4 regions of the Aurantiacibacter sp. MUD61 genome follow, and region 1 is predicted to be linked to each of the others. Evidence: predicted binding sites of a transcription regulator. Region 1 holds the regulator's gene; each other region holds the start of a gene.
The links. The regulator LexA, encoded in region 1, represses DNA repair genes until DNA is damaged. The targets are predictions, from matches to a motif close to GTTCCNCNCTTGTTCT.

Region 2: O2N64_RS12820 (putative DNA modification/repair radical SAM protein) is a predicted target of LexA. The motif match lies at 2,632-2,647, and genes of this name have one in related genera.
Region 3: recA (recombinase RecA) is a predicted target of LexA. The motif match lies at 2,046-2,061, and genes of this name have one in related genera.
Region 4: O2N64_RS13790 (ATP-dependent helicase) is a predicted target of LexA. The motif match lies at 1,677-1,692, and genes of this name have one in related genera.

What each region holds. Positions count from the first base shown of each region.
Region 1 covers NZ_CP115446.1:2,425,841-2,430,609, reverse strand. The annotation lists gene trpC (indole-3-glycerol phosphate synthase TrpC) at 1-227, shown strand, start outside; gene O2N64_RS11660 (DUF3597 domain-containing protein) at 310-681, shown strand; gene moaC (cyclic pyranopterin monophosphate synthase MoaC) at 732-1,211, shown strand; gene O2N64_RS11650 (molybdopterin molybdotransferase MoeA) at 1,208-2,410, shown strand; gene lexA (transcriptional repressor LexA) at 2,483-3,145, shown strand; gene O2N64_RS11640 (ComEC/Rec2 family competence protein) at 3,244-4,769, opposite strand, start outside.
Region 2 covers NZ_CP115446.1:2,650,297-2,655,065, reverse strand. The annotation lists gene O2N64_RS12840 (hypothetical protein) at 1-239, opposite strand, end outside; gene O2N64_RS12835 (TerC family protein) at 236-1,036, opposite strand; gene O2N64_RS12830 (PilZ domain-containing protein) at 1,089-1,502, opposite strand; gene O2N64_RS12825 (carbonic anhydrase) at 1,678-2,415, opposite strand; gene O2N64_RS12820 (putative DNA modification/repair radical SAM protein) at 2,650-3,891, shown strand; gene O2N64_RS12815 (UdgX family uracil-DNA binding protein) at 3,888-4,769, shown strand, end outside.
Region 3 covers NZ_CP115446.1:2,875,527-2,880,295, reverse strand. The annotation lists gene O2N64_RS13940 (DUF4139 domain-containing protein) at 1-353, shown strand, start outside; gene O2N64_RS13935 (DUF4139 domain-containing protein) at 365-1,999, shown strand; gene recA (recombinase RecA) at 2,157-3,224, shown strand; gene O2N64_RS13925 (class I SAM-dependent methyltransferase) at 3,383-4,201, shown strand; gene alaS (alanine--tRNA ligase) at 4,305-4,769, shown strand, end outside.
Region 4 covers NZ_CP115446.1:2,841,169-2,845,937, reverse strand. The annotation lists gene O2N64_RS13790 (ATP-dependent helicase) at 1-1,637, opposite strand, end outside; gene O2N64_RS13785 (hypothetical protein) at 1,811-2,320, shown strand; gene rsmD (16S rRNA (guanine(966)-N(2))-methyltransferase RsmD) at 2,404-2,949, opposite strand; gene O2N64_RS13775 (pseudouridine synthase) at 2,946-3,707, opposite strand; gene O2N64_RS13770 (AmpG family muropeptide MFS transporter) at 3,806-4,769, shown strand, end outside.

The DNA.
Region 1 (4,769 bases):
GCGTCAACAATCGCAATCTGAAGACGTTCACCACCGACCTCAGCACGACCGAACGCCTCGCGCCGCTCGCTCCGGAGGGCAGCCTGCTGGTGGGTGAAAGCGGCATCAACTCGCATGAAGACTGCTTGCGTCTTGCCGAAAGTGGTGTGCGCTGTTTCCTCGTCGGGGAAAGCCTGATGCGGCAAGAGGATGTCGAGGCGGCAACCCGTAGCCTACTCGGTCACTAGACTTTACAAATCATTCTTCGCAAATGCGCCCAACCGTGCCTATGTTACACCCCTGACCAACTTTCATGAAGGGGATGCAATTATGGGTATTTTCAGCTCGATAAAGAACGCGATTTTCGGCGACGATGACGACGACAAGAAGGTGGAGCACGGCGCGAAACCCGCGTCGAAGACTGTCGAGGCAGGCCGCCCGCGGCCTGTCAGCACAATGGATTTGGAAGAAGCGCTGGAGAACAAGCCGGGCGCAGACAAGCTCAACTGGCGGACTTCGATTGTCGATCTGATGAAGCTCGTCGGCATCGACCCAAGCTATGAGAACCGCAAGGAGCTGGCCGCTGAGCTGGGTGACAATGATTATTCGGGCAAGGCCGAAGAAAACATCTGGCTGCACCGTCAGGTGATGGCGAAAATCGCAGCCGAGGGCGGCAAGGTTCCGCCATCGATGCTCGACTGATATCCTCGAACTAGCTGACATGGCGGGCGATCTGCGATAGGTCGCCTGCCATGTCTGAGCTTACCCATCTGGATGATGACGGCGCGGCGCGCATGGTCGATGTCGGCGCCAAGCAAGTGACCGAGCGGAGCGCAACTGCTGCGGGCTTTTTGCGCGCTTCAGCCAGTACAATCGCTACCATTAGTGAAGGTAACACGCCCAAGGGCGATGTGCTGGGCACTGCGCGGATTGCCGGAATTATGGCGGCGAAAAAGACCGCTGATCTCATCCCGCTCTGCCATCCGCTTCCGCTGGACAGCGTCACAATCGACTTTGCCTTTCATGAAGAGAGCATTGCGGTCACTGCGACCGCGCGCCTTTCTGGCAAGACCGGCGTTGAAATGGAAGCGCTTACAGCAGCTTCCATCGCACTCCTGACACTTTACGACATGGCTAAAGCGCTCGAAAAAGGCATGGTGATCGAGCAGGTGCGGCTGCTGTCGAAGACCGGGGGCAAGAGCGGTGACTGGCACGCGAGCGAGGCAAGGTGAGCCCTCCCCCGCCGATTCCCTTGGAGGAAGCGCAAAAGCGACTTCTTGAGCTTGCTGAGCCGCTGGAATCCGAAATATTTCCCGTATCCACGGCAGCGGGCCGCTATCTTGCCGACAATCTGTGTTCTTTACGCGAAAATCCGGCGGCAGATCTTTCCGCAATGGATGGTTATGCCATTCGTGCAGACGATCTGGCGGGACCGTGGCGCATCATTGGTGAAAGCGCCGCGGGTCATCCATTTGCAGGCTCGCTGAAGCATGGAGAGGCGATACGTATCTCAACCGGCGCGCACATGCCGGACGCCGGCGGCGCGGTGCTTTTGCAGGAGCACGCGCACCGCGAAGGCGACACTCTGTCAGTGACGGATAGTCACTCAGCCAGCCCGCAATACGTTCGCAAGCAAGGCTTCGATTTCCGCAAAGGCGATGCGCTTCTTAAATCAGGAACGCGGATCGGTCCCGCGCAGATTGCCGTTGCGCTAGCTGGGGGACATTCGACAATCAACGCAGGGAAATTGCCGCAGATCACAATTATCGAATGCGGCGACGAGCTTGCAGCAGACCCCTTGGAGTCCGCAGATCACCAAATCCCCGCCACAAATGGCCCCATGCTCGCCGCGATGGCCGCGCCCTATGCTTCCCAATGTAAGGTGATCGGACCGATCGCCGACGATAAGGCGCAACTCATCGCCGCATTCGATCAAACCGAGGCGGATGTGATCGTTACCTGCGGCGGCGCTTCTGTCGGCGATCACGACCTCGTGCGTCCCGCCCTCGAAGACTGGGGCGCCACGCTGGACTTCTGGCGTGTTGCGATGAAGCCGGGAAAGCCGTTGATGGTCGCGCGCAAAGGCAAGACTATCATCCTTGGCCTGCCAGGTAATCCGGTCTCGAGTTTCGTTACCGGCTATTTGTTCTTGCTACCGCTGCTCCGCCGCCTCGCTGGGCCATCCGCATCATTACCCACGACCGTCATGGCGAAACTTACGGCGAAGCTGCCGCCGGTGGGTGACAGGCGCGAGTTCGTTCGCGCGCACCTAGCAGGCGGCGAGATCACCCCGGTGAACGAGAATGACAGCAGCGCCCTGCGCGCACTTGCAGCCGCCAATGCCCTCATCGAGCGACCGGAAGGGTCTGGCCCCCAAGAGGTGGGAACACCGGTTAAAGCCTATTTGCTCGAAAATGGCGGTATCGCTTGACTTCAGCAATTCTGTTTCATAATTGTTCTTTATTCGTTCCCGATGTGGAACATTTGAGTGAGGGACAAGCGCATGCTGACCGCGAAGCAACATGAATTGCTGTTATTCATCAATCGTCGTCTGGAAGAGGCGGGCATTTCGCCCAGCTTTGAAGAGATGAAAGAGGCGCTCGATCTGAAGAGCAAATCGGGTGTTCACCGCCTGATTTCGGCTTTGGAAGAGCGTGGCTTTATCCGCAGGCTTCCCAACCGCGCCCGTGCGCTCGAAGTCGTCAAAATGCCGGACAACGTTGCGAATGATGCGGTCGCCAAGGCCACAACGCCGCCTGCTTCCGCGCCTGCGCCCGCCAATGACGTGATCGAAATCCCTCTGCACGGCCGCATCGCCGCAGGTGTTCCGATCGAGGCGCTGGAAGACAGCCAGTCCCTTCCGGTTCCCGCAGCTTTGCTCGGCTCTGGCGAGCATTACGCTCTGGAAGTTTCCGGCGACTCTATGATCGAGGCCGGCATCTTCGACGGCGATTACGCTCTCGTGAAGAAGGGCAATACTGCGCGTGATGGAGATATCGTGGTTGCACTCGTCAATGGTGAGGAAGCAACGCTGAAGTATCTCTTCCATGAAGGCAGCAGCATTCGGCTCGATCCGGCGAATTCCTCTTACGATCCGCAGGTTTACGCTGACAGTCAGGTCGAAGTGCAAGGCAAGCTTGCCGGACTGCTGCGCCGCTACCACTAGATTTAGTTTTTGCATTCCAGAGGAAGCGCCGCGCAGTCTCCGGGACAGCGCGGCGTTTTCTCTTTGGAGTCTCGCGCATTGAGCAGACGCGGAGCGGGTCAGTCCTCTTCCCGCCTGCCGCGCCACCAGCCATGATCACCTTCGCTTTGGGCAACCGAGCGATAGCTTTCGTCACCAAGGTTGATGGCAAGCCCTCCGGTCGCGCTCAACATCCGGCCATCCGCCTTCAGCCAGCGCGGCTCGCAGCTTCGGGGTAACCAGCGATCGGCGATGACGATATCAGCGCGCTCGCAAGCGGCAGCGAGGGCGCGTTCGGCGACGATATCGCGGCTTCGGCTCATCAAGATGTGCCAGTCACGCCCGCCCCTATTGAGCGCAATCACGCAGAAATCGCGACTGCATTCCGCCCCCGGCCATTCAGCTAGTGGCAGTGGTTCACCCTCTACCCCGGCAAGCTCAAGCAAATTGTCGCGCGTAAAGCTGCTTCTCGTATCACGCAGGACCAGCAGGCGATCATCCTCTCCCGTGACGCCGACGTGGCGCCCGTCGCCAGAAATCAACACATCTGGCACGGGTGTGATCGCCAGGACGATGCAACCAATCGCAGCAGGCACAAATCCAAGCAATCGCGCCCTGCCACGCCACAACGCCAGCCAGAGACCCCCAGCGACAAAGAGCAGGACAGTGCCCAAGGTCATCTGTGGGATCAGTTTGACTGCGCCGGGTTGATCGGCCGTAAAATGGGCTATGCCAATTAGCAGGTCGAGAGATTTGCCGACCAGCCACCAGAATGGCGCTCCAGCACCGATGACATCGAAGATAAGCGCAATCGCGATCAGTGGCATGGAAATAAAAGTGACGAGCGGAATGGCGATCACATTGGCGAGTGCACCGTACACACCCGCGCGGTGAAAATGGAAAAGCACCACGGGCATCAGTGCTATTTCGATCACGAGCCCCGTAACGAGCAGCATGATCGTGCGCCGAGACAGCCAGGTCAGCCTACCCTCATCTCTTGGTGCGAGAAAGCGTTTCACCGGCTCGGCGTTATGCAATGCGATGATGGCGATGACGGCCGAGAAGCTCATCTGGAAGCTCGGACCGACAAGGCTTTCGGGCCAGACCAGCATCACTGCCATCGCCGCGACTGCTACCATCCGGAGCGACAGTGGCTCCCGGCCCAGAGCAAGCGCGATTAGCACCAGCAGAGCGGCAATGCAGCTACGCACCGTCGGCACCTCAGCGCCGGTGAGTAGGGTATACCCCACCCCCGCAAGCGCCGCGATTCCCGCTGCGGCCACCGGCAATCGCACGCGCAAGGTTAGCCAAGGCCACAATGCGAGCAGCTTGATGGATATCAGATACCCCGCTGCGATCACCGCGCTCACATGCAACCCACTGATAGACAGAAGATGCGTCAGCCCAGCGTCGCGCATCGCATCTTCATCCGCTTCGGAAATCCCTCCGCGATCACCGCTGGCAAACGCCGCAGCAATACTTCCCGCCGAGCCGCCCAATTCACCCCGCACATGATTGGATAGTACGCGCTGTAGCTGCGCTATAGGCGCCTGATCCCCACGTGCTGGTTCGATGATCGAAATGTCGCCCTGCACACTTCCGGTCG
Region 2 (4,769 bases), 220 kb from region 1:
CGCACCCAAAGTTCATTTGCTGTCGCCAGATCACCGCTAAACGACCAGTACTGCGCCCCCGTACGGCTCGCTTGCGGGTCAGCCTCCATCACTTCTTCAAGCAATACCAAGGCAGGCATAAGGTCGTCTTGAAGCGTTAATCGAAGGACATCATTCAAAGTCGGCGGCGGCGTTGCTTGCGCCAACACAAGTGGCGCGAAAGCCAAAAGGGCTATCGAACGGGCCAGCTTGCGTTTCAAGTCTCCGCCGCCAGCTTCTCACGCTTGTTCCGCTGAACCATGTTGAGAATTTCCACTCCGACGGAAAAGCCCATCGCGACGTAGATGTAGCCCTTGGGGACGTGGAAGCCGAAACCGTCGGCGATCAGGACGACGCCGATCATCACGAGGAAGGCGAGGGCGAGCATCACCAGCGTCGGGTTTTTTTCGATAAAACGGGCGAGGGGATCGGCGGCGACCATCATCACACCAACGGTGAAAACCACGGCAGCGACCATGATGGGGATTTCGTCCGTCATGCCCACCGCGGTGAGGATCGAATCGACCGAGAACACAAGGTCGATCGCCACGATCTGCGCGATGACCGCTCCGAAAGTGGCAGTCGCGGCCTTGGCCATGTCCGGCGTCTTGTCGAGAATGTCGCCCGAATTGTCCTCCGGCTCCATCGAGTGGTGGATTTCCTTGGTCGCCTTCCACAGCAGGAACAGGCCACCCGCCAGCAGGATCAGGTCGCGCCCGCTGAATGCGGTTTCGAAACTCGGTTCGCCATAGTCATTCGGCGCGCCTGTAATGCCAAGGTCGAACAAGGGCTCCTGCAATGTCACGATCCAGCCGATCAGCATCAGCAGCCCGATGCGCATGATCAGAGCCAGCGCCAGGCCGATGCGCCGCGCCTTGCTTTGCTGGTGCTCGGGCAGCTTGTTGGACAGGATGGCGATGAAGATGAGGTTGTCGACGCCGAGGATGACCTCCAGCGCGATCAGGGTGAGCAATGCCAGCCATGCGGCGGGATCGGAAAGCAGCGCCATGATATCCATGCCACCGCAATGTCACAGGGCGAAGCTTGGTTCCAGCTTCACCGACTCGCGATCAACAAAATAGCATGGGTTTTCCGCCGTTATTCGGCTTGGAGCCGTCAGGCACGGAGGGACCAGCGCCGCTGTCAGCGTTATGCACCAGCCTGGGGCCGGAGGGCGCCTCCTCGATAGTCTTTTCGAGCATTTTGAGAGGGATGGGCGCTTCGAACTGCACGCCGCACATGCCGGGCTTCGACCAGGTGATGAACCCGTATGCCTCGCCATAGGGCCAGTCGAGGATCACCGCGCAGCCCTTTCCCGGAGGTTTCTCCGCCGTGATCCGCGCGCCGTGCTCCGAGATATCGAACAGGCGCCCGGGCACATTGCCGCTGGGGTTGAGGATAAGGACCATGCAATCGACACGGGTTCGGGGGCTGGCGCGGCGTTCTGTAACTGGCTTTTGTGTCTCGCGCGCAAACAGCTTCATGGCATGCCCCGTTCTCGTGGTTGCATCATGCGATGCTCTGCGCTGGTTAAACCGGACCTAAGAAACAGGGTTAGGATGAAGTTAAGCACGAATGCGTGGCCGCAGAATCGTGAGCAAAAACAAAAAGGGCACGCCTCCGCAGAGACGCGCCCGTTTCGTTAGATCACTCTAAAATTTAGTCTTCCGGCGCAATGACCAGTCGATTGCCCTGCGGTTGCAGCGAACGTGCGGTCGGGCCGAGCGAGGCATACATAGCGCGGATTTGCTCGACGCTGGCGGTCATGGTTTCATCGGCCACGTGCCAGTTCACACCCTCGCTGCACGGCGGGGTGGTGAGTGAGCCCATGTAGCGGAACACGTTCAGATCATCGGGCACCATGTCATTCACATCGAAACTGACATCCATGCCATTGTGCACATCGTTGTCGCCCAGATGCGGCATGATGGCGGCGAGTGCGGGGTTGGCTTCGCCTTCTTCGAACATCACGCCCAGAACGCCGAGGCGACCATCGTCAGTGGCGTGTACGAAGTGTGCAACCAGCGGCTGACGCTCACCATCGATGGAGTGCTCGGCCGGGGTGTGAAAGTGGACCTGGATCAGGTTGAACTCGATGCCGCCCGAAGTCATGCCCATGCCTTCGGGGAAATTTACCTGCACCTTCTCTTCGCCCAGAGCCATTGTGCCAGTGGTGCTGCCGAAATTGGTCGTCAATGCGATATCGCCGCGCGCATTGGGAGCGCCAAGATCGATCGGCGACTGGTTGAGGCCGGCATCGCACATGCCGTAATCGCTATTGATCAGCGACCAGCGTTCGTCATCGACACCATCGCCGAAATTCCAGTCCTTCTCCTGCGCCATTGCAGGGATAGCCATCAGTGCGGCTACGGCGGTGTAAGCAAGAAGTTTCATCATTCTCTCCAACTCTGTTGCGAGGGGAGGAATTTTTTCTCTGCCCCTCTCACTGGGGGCGGTGCCCCGTTCAGCTGCGTCCGACATCACGAGCATGGCTCGCCAGAGGGGCCCGGTACGCGCGCATCGCTTGGGCGACACGCTTGCCCATACAATTCGGACGGCGGGCAATGGTTCCGACGCTGGGGATGCGGGAAAGGTCTTGGCGAATCCGGCGTAAGAACATATAAGGAACAAATGCCCGCACTCGACACTATTCAGAAGCTCGAAATCCTCGCCGATGCGGCGAAGTATGATGCTTCCTGCGCGTCTTCGGGAACGGCGGAGCGCAACAGCAAGAATGGCAAGGGGATCGGATCGACCGAGGGGATGGGCATCTGCCACGCCTATGCGCCCGATGGCCGTTGTATCTCGCTTTTGAAGATCCTGCTGACCAATCACTGCATTTTCGATTGCCACTACTGCGTGAACCGCAAGAGCTCGAACGTGCGCCGCGCGCGCTTCACCCCGCGTGAGGTCGCGGACCTGACGATCACTTTCTACCGCCGCAATTATATCGAGGGGCTGTTTCTCTCCTCCGGCATCATCAAGAGCTCCAACCACACGATGGAGGAGATGGTCGAATGCGCGCGTATCCTGCGCGATGAATACGACTTTCGCGGCTATATCCATTTGAAGACGATTCCAGAGGCCGATCCGCAGCTGGTGCATCAGGCGGGGCTCTATGCCGACCGCGTCTCGATCAATGTCGAGCTGCCGACCGATGCCGGGCTCACTCGCCTCGCGCCCGACAAGGACAGCCGCCAGATCGAAGGCGCGATGGGCGGGGTCAAGATGGCGATTCGGCAGGCGAAGGATGAGAAAAAGCGCTTCAAACACGCACCGCGCTTTGCGCCGGGTGGCCAGTCGACGCAGATGATCGTCGGTGCCGATGCCGCGACCGACAGCGATATCGTGGGCAAGGCGAGCCGCCTGTATGACAGTTTCAAGCTGCGACGCGTCTATTACAGTGCCTTCTCGCCCATTCCCGATGCCAGCGCCGTGCTGCCGCTGAAGCGCCCGCCGCTGATGCGCGAGCACCGGCTGTACCAGTCGGACTGGCTGATGCGATTCTACGGTTTCGCGCCCAAGGAAGTGATGCAGGCGACCGAGGCGGATGGGAATTTGCCGCTCGATATCGATCCGAAACTCGCCTGGGCGCTCAAATTCCGCGACAGCTTCCCGGTCGACGTCAACCGCGCCTCGAAAGAGCAGCTGCTGCGCGTGCCGGGCCTGGGAACACGCGCCGTCGGGCAAATTCTGGCGTCACGACGTCACCGCACGCTGCGGCTGGACGATGTGGCGAAGCTCACCGTCTCGATCACCAAGGTACGGCCCTTCATCTGCACGGTGGACTGGCGGCCGCTCACCCTGACCGACCGCGCCGATTTGCGCGCGCTGCTGGCTCCGAAGCAGGAGCAGCTGGAGCTGTTCGGATGACCGCGCTCCAGCACGTGAAACTCGGCACCTATTACGTGGTCAACATGCCAAGCCATGACGATTTTGCTTTCTGGCGGGAGCGGGCGCGGTCGCTTGTCCAGTGCGATGTGCCGCCCGACCGGGTGGCATGGGTGGAGCCGGGCGGTACCGGATCGTTGTTTTCTCACGGTGACCGGCGGATGCCTGTGCCCGAAGACCCGAACCGCATGGTGCGCGCGAGCAAGCGCTTCGTGAGCCTCGCCAAAACCGCGATCCACCACTCGGACCCGGAGCGTTTCGCGCTGCTCTATCGCCTGCTGTGGCGGCTCCAGTCCAACCCGCGGATGATGGAGGACAAGGCCGATCCCGATATCCGCCGGGTGGAGGAACTCGATAAGGCAGTGCGGCGCGATGCGCACAAGATGCACGCTTTCGTCCGCTTCAGGCTGGTGGAGGAGGGCGATGAGCCTGAGGCGGGCGAGCATTACGTCGCCTGGTTCGAGCCCGAGCACCACATATTGCGGCGCGAGGCGGGCTTTTTCGTGCGCCGCTTCGCCAATATGCGCTGGTCGATCCTCACCCCGCGCGGCAGCCTGTACTGGGACACGGAGACTTTGTGCGAAGGCCCTCCAGCGCAGAAATCGGACGCGCCCAGCGGCGATCCGGCGGAGGATCTCTGGCGCAAATATTATGCTTCCATCTTCAACCCCGCGCGGCTCAAGATCGGCGCGATGCTGAAAGAAATGCCGAAGAAATATTGGAAGAACATGCCCGAGGCGGAGCTCATCCCTGAGCTGATTGCCGGGGCGCAGGGGCGCGAGGGATCCATGGTGGCGGAAGGCAAATCGGAATTTGCCGCGCGGCCCGATACGCTGGAGGCGATTGGCAAAGCGATTGCC
Region 3 (4,769 bases), 450 kb from region 1:
TCATGCAGGCCGAAGTCGAAGACCGCGAAGTCATCACGCCCGCTGAATATGAACGCAGTGCGCGATACCGTGTCTATGAAGACGGCGAATTGGTGCGCGAAGTCGAGGTCGATCGCACGGTCGATTATTACCGCACCACCATGCGTTATACGTTCACCAACGCGAAGCCCGAAGCAGTCACGGTGCAGCTCACACAAGGCGGTCTCGATCGCGGCTGGTGGGCGCGTGATTTCCGCATCGTTTCCGAAGATGTCGAAGGCGAGCAGCTCAATTACGGCACACGCCGCTATCAGGTGAGAGTGCCCGCCAATGGCGAGCGGGTGGTTCGCGTAACTTACGAATCGCGCTTCTGAGGGGCAGGGCCGTGCGGCACTTTCCCCTTCTGCTGTGCGTTAGCGCGCTTGGCCTTGCCCTGCCTGCTCACGCGCAGGAGCGGCGGGTCGTGGAGGCGTCTGCCCCGCAGGATCTCGCCGTCACCGTCTATCGCGATCCCAATCGCAGCCCGTGGCGGCAGATGAACCGCAACAATCCGCGCGGTTTCGCCATGATCAGCGAAACCCGAACGGTTACGCTCCCGCCGGGTGAAACGACCATCCGTTTCGATGGCGTCTCCGAAGGCATGGTGGCGGTCAGTGCGATTGTCACGGGCCTGCCCGGTGGCACGATCGAGAAGAACCGCAACGCCGACCTGCTCAGCCCGGCCGCGCTTGTCGATGGGACGCTGGGCAACCGTGTGACGATTACGCGCACCAATCCCGCGACGGGAGAAGCGGAGAGCGAGGATGCTATCGTGCGCACCCGCGCCGATGGCGGCCTCGTGCTGCAAACGGAGCAGGGATATGAGGCGGTGCGCTGTTCCGGCCTCAACGAAGGCCTGAGCTTTGACGACATACCGGGCGGGCTTTCGGCCAATCCGGTGTTCACTATCGATACGGCGAGCGATGCGGGCGGCACCTATACGGTTACGCTGTCCTATCTTTCATGGGGCTTCGACTGGCAGGCGAATTACGTCACCACTCTTGAGGATGGCGGCGATACGGACGACGTACGCTTCGATATTTCCAGCTGGCTGACCATTCTCAACGATAACGGCCAGAGCTTCGAGAACGCAGAGCTGATGGCGGTTGCTGGCTCGCTCAATATCGTCAGTAATTTCTCCCAGCTTGCGAGGCCGCCGCGCGCAAGGCCTCTGCAGTTGACCTGCTGGCCGCGCGGCAGCACCGCGACAGGCATTCCGGTGCCGAATTACGAGTTTGACGAATCCGACTATGATCAGCGCATCGTCGTAACTGGCGCGCGCGTGTCGGAAGACAGCATGATGGCTCTGGCGCCGCCGCCTCCTCCTCCGCCACCACCCCCACCACCGCCACCGGTTATGGCTGGCGAGGAAAATCTCGGCGATCTGAAGCTCTATCGCATACCGGTCCGGATGGACGTGAATGCGCAGGGGCTGAAACAGGTGCTGTTCCTGCAGGAGGAGGGTGTCGAAGGCGAGCTCGCTTATGAAGTGACCTGTTACCCCTGGGCATCGCAGGATGCGCCGCGCCCTGCCGAGCTGCTGCTGGAAACGGTGAATGATGAAGATCACGGCCTTGGCGTGGCGCTGCCATCGGGCGAAGCATCCGTGTTTGAGGAATCCTCGCAGGGCGAGCTTTGGATCCGCGATGTGAACCTGCGCGATTTCGCGTCGGGCCAGGATGTCGAGCTACCGATGGGCAATAGCAATCAGGTGTTTGGCACCTGCACCTATCTGGGTGATCGATCGCAGCAGGGCTGGAATACGCGCTGGGCTGACATGACACTCGAACTTACGAATGCCAATCCGGAGGCAGTGACGGTGCGGGTGCAAATGGGTTCGCCGCTCCAATGGGAAATCCGCGGGCAGCGGGCCGGAGTGCGCGATGGTCAGCGATTCGTCGAAATACGTGTTCCGGCTAATGGTGCGCGTACTGTTGAGTGGGAAACGCGCGTTCCCCAACCCGACGAAGAAGAGAGCTGAATCGCGCGGTTTTCCGCCATCGTGGCTGCTTTTTCAGAAAAATTGCGTTCCACTCTTGTTCTCATGGAACAAAATGGGTACAAGCTGTTTCCATCACAGCACAAAGGGCGGTTGAAAAGACTGTAACCGGCCCTAGCGAACTGACGGAGGCCGTGTCATGGCGAATGCAAACCTGAAGCTGGTTGAAAAGGAATCCAACGTGGACCGTCAGAAGGCGCTAGACGCCGCACTCGCGCAGATCGATCGCGCATTTGGCAAAGGCTCGGCAATGAAGCTGGGCAGCAAGGAAGCGATGGAGGTGGAGGCGATCTCCACCGGCTCGCTGGGACTTGATATTGCGCTTGGCATCGGCGGCCTGCCCAAAGGCCGCGTCATCGAAGTTTACGGTCCGGAAAGCTCGGGCAAGACCACTCTTGCGCTGCATGCGATTGCAGAGGCCCAGAAAGCAGGCGGTACCGCCGCTTTTGTCGATGCAGAGCACGCTCTCGATCCGGTCTATGCCAAGAAGCTGGGCGTCGACATTGACGAGCTGATTGTCTCGCAGCCCGACACCGGAGAACAGGCGCTCGAAATCACCGACACGCTGGTCCGCTCCAATGCGGTGGACATTCTGGTGGTGGACTCGGTTGCCGCTCTCGTGCCGCGCGCTGAAATCGAAGGTGAGATGGGTGACAGCCACGTGGGTCTTCAGGCTCGCCTCATGTCGCAATCGCTGCGCAAGCTGACCGGCTCGATCAACAAGTCGAAGTGCATGGTGATTTTCATCAACCAGCTGCGCATGAAGATCGGCGTGATGTACGGTAACCCGGAAACGACCACCGGCGGTAATGCGCTCAAGTTCTACGCTTCGGTTCGCCTCGACATTCGCCGCACCGGCCAGATCAAGGATCGCGATGAAGTGATCGGCAACTCGACCCGCGTGAAGGTGGTGAAGAACAAGGTTGCTCCGCCATTCAAGCAGGTCGAATTCGACATCATGTACGGCGAAGGTATTTCGAAGATTGGCGAAATCCTCGATCTCGGCGTGAAAGCCGGCATCGTGGAGAAGTCCGGCTCCTGGTTTAGCTACGACAGCGTCCGCATCGGGCAGGGCCGTGAGAATGCCAAGACCTTCCTGAAGGAAAACACAGAGATGTGCGCCAAGTTGGAAGCCGCCATTCGCGGTAAAACCGACGAGGTCGCCGAGGAGATGATGACGGGTCCGGACGCGGAATCCGACGACTGATCCTCAAGAAGGTGGGCAGCGCGAGTTTAGTCGCCTGGACAGTGTAACACCTGTCACACCTTGCGAAACCGGAGCCGGCAAAGGCGGACCCCCATCCGCCAGAGCCGGCTTCTTCGCGTCTGCTGTTCTACGATAGCAAAGCCTGCTAGCGGAGGCCCATGACAGACAAGAGCGAATGGCAGGGGCGCGTGGGCGAAAGCTGGGCCGCCGAATACCGCCGTACCGATCGCAGCTTTACGATGCTCACCGAGCACTTGCTTGCGCAAACTCGCGGAATCGATGCGCGCCATATGCTCGACATAGGCTGCGGTGCAGGCGAGCTTTCGCTAGCCATCGCACGCGGCCGTAGTGACGCGACGGTCATGGGGGTGGACATCTCACCTGATCTCATCGAAATCGCCCAAGAGCGCGGCAAGGACTTGCCCAATTGCTCATTCTCCTGTGCCGATGCCAGCGATTGGATCGGAGACAAGCGGGCCAATCTCATCGTGTCGCGCCACGGCGTCATGTTCTTCGATGACCCCGTGGCCGCATTCGCCAATATTGGCGATCAGGCGGAAAGTGGCGGGAGGCTGCTGTTCTCCTGCTTCCGCGACGTCTCCGAAAACCCCTTCTTCCACGAAATCCAGCGATTGCTACCCCCGTCGGATCAGAAACCGGATCCACGCGCTCCAGGTCCCTTTGCTTTCGCCGATCGCTCCTATGTCGAATCCATTCTGGCTCGGTCGAATTGGGAAGACATCTCTGTCGAACGCTTCGATTTCCCGATGATTGCCGGCGTTGGCGAAAGCCCCGTAGAAGATGCGGTCAGCTACTTCGCCCGCATTGGCCCCGCAGCACGAGCGGCCCGCGAAATGGAGATCGGCGCCCGCGAACGCTTTTTCGACCGGGTGCGGGAGCTTGCGGAGCGCAATCTGCACGATGGCATCGTCTCGCTACCCGCCGCCGCCTGGATCGTCACCGCGCGAAAGGCGTAAGTAGTGCCAACATGCCGCAATCGCGCCACCATCGGAACAGACGCTTACACTAAGTGGAGCATTGCGCTTGTCGCATCGCGTTGCAGCGCCTAATTCGCATCCCATGCATTCGACCAACGATATCCGGCGCGCGTTTCTCGACTATTTCGCGCAGAACGATCACCAGGTGGTGCCATCCGCACCGCTCGTGCCTTACAACGATCCCAGCCTCATGTTCGTCAATGCGGGCATGGTGCCGTTCAAGAACGTCTTCACAGGCGTTGAAACGCCGCCAGCACCGCGCGCGACCAGCAGCCAGAAATGCGTGCGGGCAGGGGGCAAGCACAACGATCTCGACAATGTCGGATACACCGCGCGCCACCTGACCTTCTTCGAAATGCTCGGCAACTTCAGCTTTGGCGACTATTTCAAGGAACAGGCGATCGAACATGCCTGGAACCTGGTCACCAGCGATCTTAGCCTCGCCAAGGATCGCCTGTCGGTCACCGTCTTCCACACCGATGACGAGGCATTCGAGCTCTGGAAGAAGATCGCCGGTCTACCGGAAGATCGCATCATTCGCATTGCG
Region 4 (4,769 bases), 420 kb from region 1:
TCCCCATCGTCGCGAGCGTCATTGTCCATCACCAGTGCGACGTGCTCGAGGAATTGTTCGAGCGTGTCGTATTCCTCCATCGCGCGGACAAGTTCGGTAAGGTTTTCCGCGCGGCCGGCTGCTTCGGTGCTGCGATCGGCTTTCAGCATTGCGTCGTAGCCACTTTCTTCCAGCACCGCGCGCATTAGCTCTGAAGGAGTGACCGCCTCCGCCATTTCGCGCCAGCGCAGGAAGCTGCGCATCAATTCGGCAATCGTGTTGCGTGCGCGGGGCGGCAATTCATCGCTATCGGCAAGCTCAAGCGCGGCTGCGGCCAGCGGCTGACCGGTGCCCCGCGCGTGCAGGAACATCTTCTCCAGCGTCTTCGCGCCGAGCCCGCGCTTGGGCGTGTTGTAAATCCGCTCGAACGCCAGATCGTCCGCCGGCTGGGCGATGACGCGCAGATAGGCCATCGCATCGCGGATTTCCGCGCGCTCGTAAAAGCGGAAGCCGCCGACGATGCGGTAATTCAGGCCAATCTGGATAAAGCGGTCTTCAAACTCGCGGGTCTGGTATTGCGCGCGGACGAGGATAGCGACCTGATCGAGGCTGAGGCCTTCACGCTCCAACCGTTCAATCTCTTCGCCCACCCGGCGCGCTTCTTCGGGCGCATCCCACACGCCGATGACGCGCACTTTCGGGCCCTCGGGTAGCTCGGTCCACAGCGTCTTGCCGAGCCGCTGGCTGTTCGCTTCGATCAGCCCGCTCGCGGCGGCGAGAATCTGCGGGGTGGAGCGATAGTTCTGCTCCAGCTTGACCACTTTCGCGCCGGGAAAATCCTTGTCGAAGCGCAGGATATTGGCGACTTCCGCCCCGCGCCATGAGTAGATCGACTGGTCGTCATCCCCCACCACGCAGATATTCTTGCGTGTCTGCGCTATTAGCCGCAGCCAGAGGTACTGGACGGCGTTGGTGTCCTGATACTCATCCACCAGCACATATTTGAAGCGCTTCTGATACTGCTCCAGCACATCGCGATGCTTGCGGAAGATATTGAGCATATGCAGCAGCAGATCGCCGAAATCGCAGGCGTTAAGGCTCTGCAAGCGCGCCTGGTAGAGGCGGTACATCTCCTGCCCCTTGCCATTGGCATAGCTCTCATTGTCGACCGGCGTCAGATCACCGGGGTTGAGCCCGCGGTTCTTCCAGCTGTCGATGAGCCCGGCCAGCTGGCGAGGGGGCCAGCGCTTTTCGTCAATGTCATTCTCTCGGATCATTGCCTTAAGCAGGCGCAGCTGATCGTCCGTATCGATGATCGTGTAATTGCTTTTCAGGTCGACCAGTTCGGCGTGGCGCCGCAGCATCTTCGCGCCGATGGAGTGAAAAGTGCCGAGCCACGGCATGCCTTCCAGCGCGCCGCCCGTCAGCTTGCCTACGCGCTCCCGCATTTCGCGCGCCGCCTTGTTGGTGAAAGTAACGCACAGGATTTCGGAGGGCCACGCCAGCCGCTCCCGCACGATATGGGCGAGACGGTGCGTCAGCGCCGCAGTCTTGCCCGTGCCCGCACCTGCCAGCATCAAAACCGGCCCTTCGGTGGTCATCACGGCTTCACGCTGCGGCGCGTTCAGATGGCCGAGCCATTCGGGCACGCTTTGCAGGTCGACAGGATCGGTAGTGGCGGGGGGGCTATTCACCGGTGAACAGTTAGGGAACGGAGGCCAAACGTGCAAGCGCAGCGGCCAATGGAGGAACCAATTTTTTTCGGAACCGACAGGGTTTGCAGTCCATTGGTCTGGCGTACGGGAAACCGAAAAAGTTGAAGGAATTCATAATGAAAAAGCTAGCTCTTGCAGCCGCAACCGCGCTTACCATGACTGCCGCACCGGCGATGGCACAGGATTACGCCGACGATGGAACGACGATGCAGTCCTATGCCCATCTCAATGATCTGAACGAAGAACAGCGCGCCGAGCGTGAGACGTGGACCATCGAACTGCGCGACTACTACGATGGTCTCGAAGCCGAAGAGCGCGAGACCTGGTGGTATCTCGACGATATGCAGCGCATGATGATCGTGCGCATGGATGACGATGCGCAGATGAGCCAGTGGAGTACTTACAAGGCGCAGTATGACAACCAGTACCTGCGCATGCGCAGCGGCGACGTAGAATACGTCCGCAGTGCAATGGTGCAGGATGCGCCGATGCCGCGTTCCGCGCATGATGGGGATTACCCCGTCTGTGAAAGCGATGCGGACGATCATTGTGTGAACGCATGGGCCGCAGGTCAGCGTGGTCCGGGTGTCGACCGCCCGCTCCAGTACTGGCCGGGTGAATCCTAATCAAAACGCGCTGAGGGGCTAAGTCCCGCGAGGCAACAGGATAGGGGCCGTTCTTTCGGGAGCGGCCCTTTTCTATGCGCGGTCTATTCGGGAAGTTTCAGGAATATGAGTTTCGCCGCGCCCACCTTGCGCTCGGACTCTACTTCCATCCGGCGGATATTGGCATCTTCCTTTGCGCCGACTTCCAGCGTGACCCATGTCGCAGGGCCGATCCAGCCGAGCCGCACGAGCCTGTCGATCGCCACCGCGCCAGCGCCGCTCTTGTACGGCGGATCGAGCATGATGAGGTCGAGTGGCGTCTTCGGCGGGCCGAGCGAAAGAACCGATCCGGCGACCACATCCGATTGCTGCTGCGCCTTCAGGGCGGCGATATTGGCCCTCAGCGCACGGATCGCGGCGGCATCCTGCTCGACGAACAGGCAATGCTGTGCGCCGCGGCTGAGCGCCTCCAGCCCCAGCGCGCCGGAGCCTGCGAAGAGGTCTGCGATCCGTAGATCGGCAAAGCTGCCGAGGCGGCTCGTCAGCATGGAGAAAAGCGTTTCGCGCGTGCGGTCCGCCGTTGGACGTGTGGCATCGCCTTGCGGAGCCTTGAGCGGACGCCGCTTCCATTCCCCGGCAATGATCCTCACGCATCACCCCGCTTGATCGACGTGCGGAAGCGCTCGACATCTTCCTTGCGGATTTCGACTGCGCCGCCGCGCGGCAGGTCTGCAAGGCCAAACGGGCCGTAGGCGGTGCGGATGAGGCGGCTGACTTCCAGGCCGAAGTGTTCGAGAACGCGGCGAACTTCGCGGTTCTTGCCTTCGGTCAGCGTCAGCTCGATCCACTGGTTGCGACCGGTGCGGCGTTCCAGATTGGCGTCGATCCGGTCATACCGCATGCCTTCGATCTCGGTGCCCTCCATCAGCGTTTCGAGCTGTTCCTGCGTGATCTCGCCGAATGTGCGGGCGCGGTAGGTGCGCGGAATTTCCGAAGAGGGTAGCTCCAGCAGCCGCTTGAATTCGCCATCATTGGTCAACAGCAGCAGGCCCTCGGTATTCATGTCCAGCCGGCCAACCGGCATCAGGCGGGGCGTGTTCTTGGGCAGCGCGTTGCGCAGCGCATCGTAAATCGTCGGCCGCCCGGAAAAATCGCGCTCCGCCGTCAACAGGCCGGTGGGCTTGTGAAAAGCGAAAAGCCGAGTGCGCTCGGGCTTGGCGACGGGCTTTCCATCCACCGTCACACCTTTCAGCGTTGTGAGGAAGGTCGCGGGGGTCGTTACGAACTCATCCCCGATCTTGATCCGGCGCGCTTCGATCATCCGCTCGATCTCCCGGCGGCTGGCGACACCTGCGCGGGCGAGCAGTTTGGCGATACGATCGCCTTCGGGGCGTGGTTCTTTTGACATGCGCCAAGCCTTTAGGCGTTGAGAGGCTGTTCATCCAGCCTTCCATTGCGATCAATTACAGCTAAGCGTGCTGAGAACGACAACCGGAGAGTGCCTGCATGGCTGAAGCCGCCGCTGAAACGACTAAAAAGACCAAGCCCGGCTGGGGGACGCTGTTTCGCTCGCTGAGGAATCCGAAGAGTGGTTACACCGCGCTGTTCGGCTTTGCGAGCGGCCTTCCGTTCTCGCTGTTTCTCGGCACGCTCTATGCATGGTTGTCCGAAGCAGAGGTGGAGCTGGAGACGATGGGCGTCTTCTCGCTCATCGGGCTGGCCTATGCCTTCCAATTCCTCTGGTCGCCGCTGATCGACAAGGTTTCGATCCCCGGTTTTTCCAATCTGGGGCGCCGCAAGCAGTGGATCGTGCCGGCGCAAATCCTGCTTGGCGTTATCCTGATTGCGCTCAGCCTCTCAAACCCGACCAACGAGGCGATCGGCTGGTTCAGCCTGCTCGCCGGGATCGGAGCACTCGCCAGCGCGACGCAGGACATCGCAATCAATGCCTGGCGTATCGACGTGGCCGATGAAGAGGCGACCCTCGATATCCTCTCGACAGTCTACCAGATGGGTTACCGGCTGGCGGCGCTGGTCGGCGGGGCGCTTGGTCTTATCATCGCTGCGCGCATCGGCTGGCCGCAGACCTACCTCATCATGGGCGGCATTCTGCTCGCTATCGGCATCATCGGGCTTTGGGCTCCCGATACCAAGGTGACCGAAGCGGGCGAAGGCGAACCGGATGAGCTCCTTCTAAGCCTCCAAAAGAAGGGCGAAATAAATCCTTCGCTGCGCGCAAAGGCGCTTGGCGCGGTTGGCCTGCTGTGGGCGGTTGCCATCGGCACGGTGCTGACCTTCATGTATATGTCGCTTGCCTACGCGCCCGAAGATCGCCCGAATCCGACCGACTTTACCGTCAATTTCGGACCGTGGATCATCGTTGCGACAGTTGTGATCCCGGCGTTTATTGCTGGCTGGCTCGCTTCCCAGAAGAACAAGGGGGAGAATGTCCTCACCGAGGATATCCCGC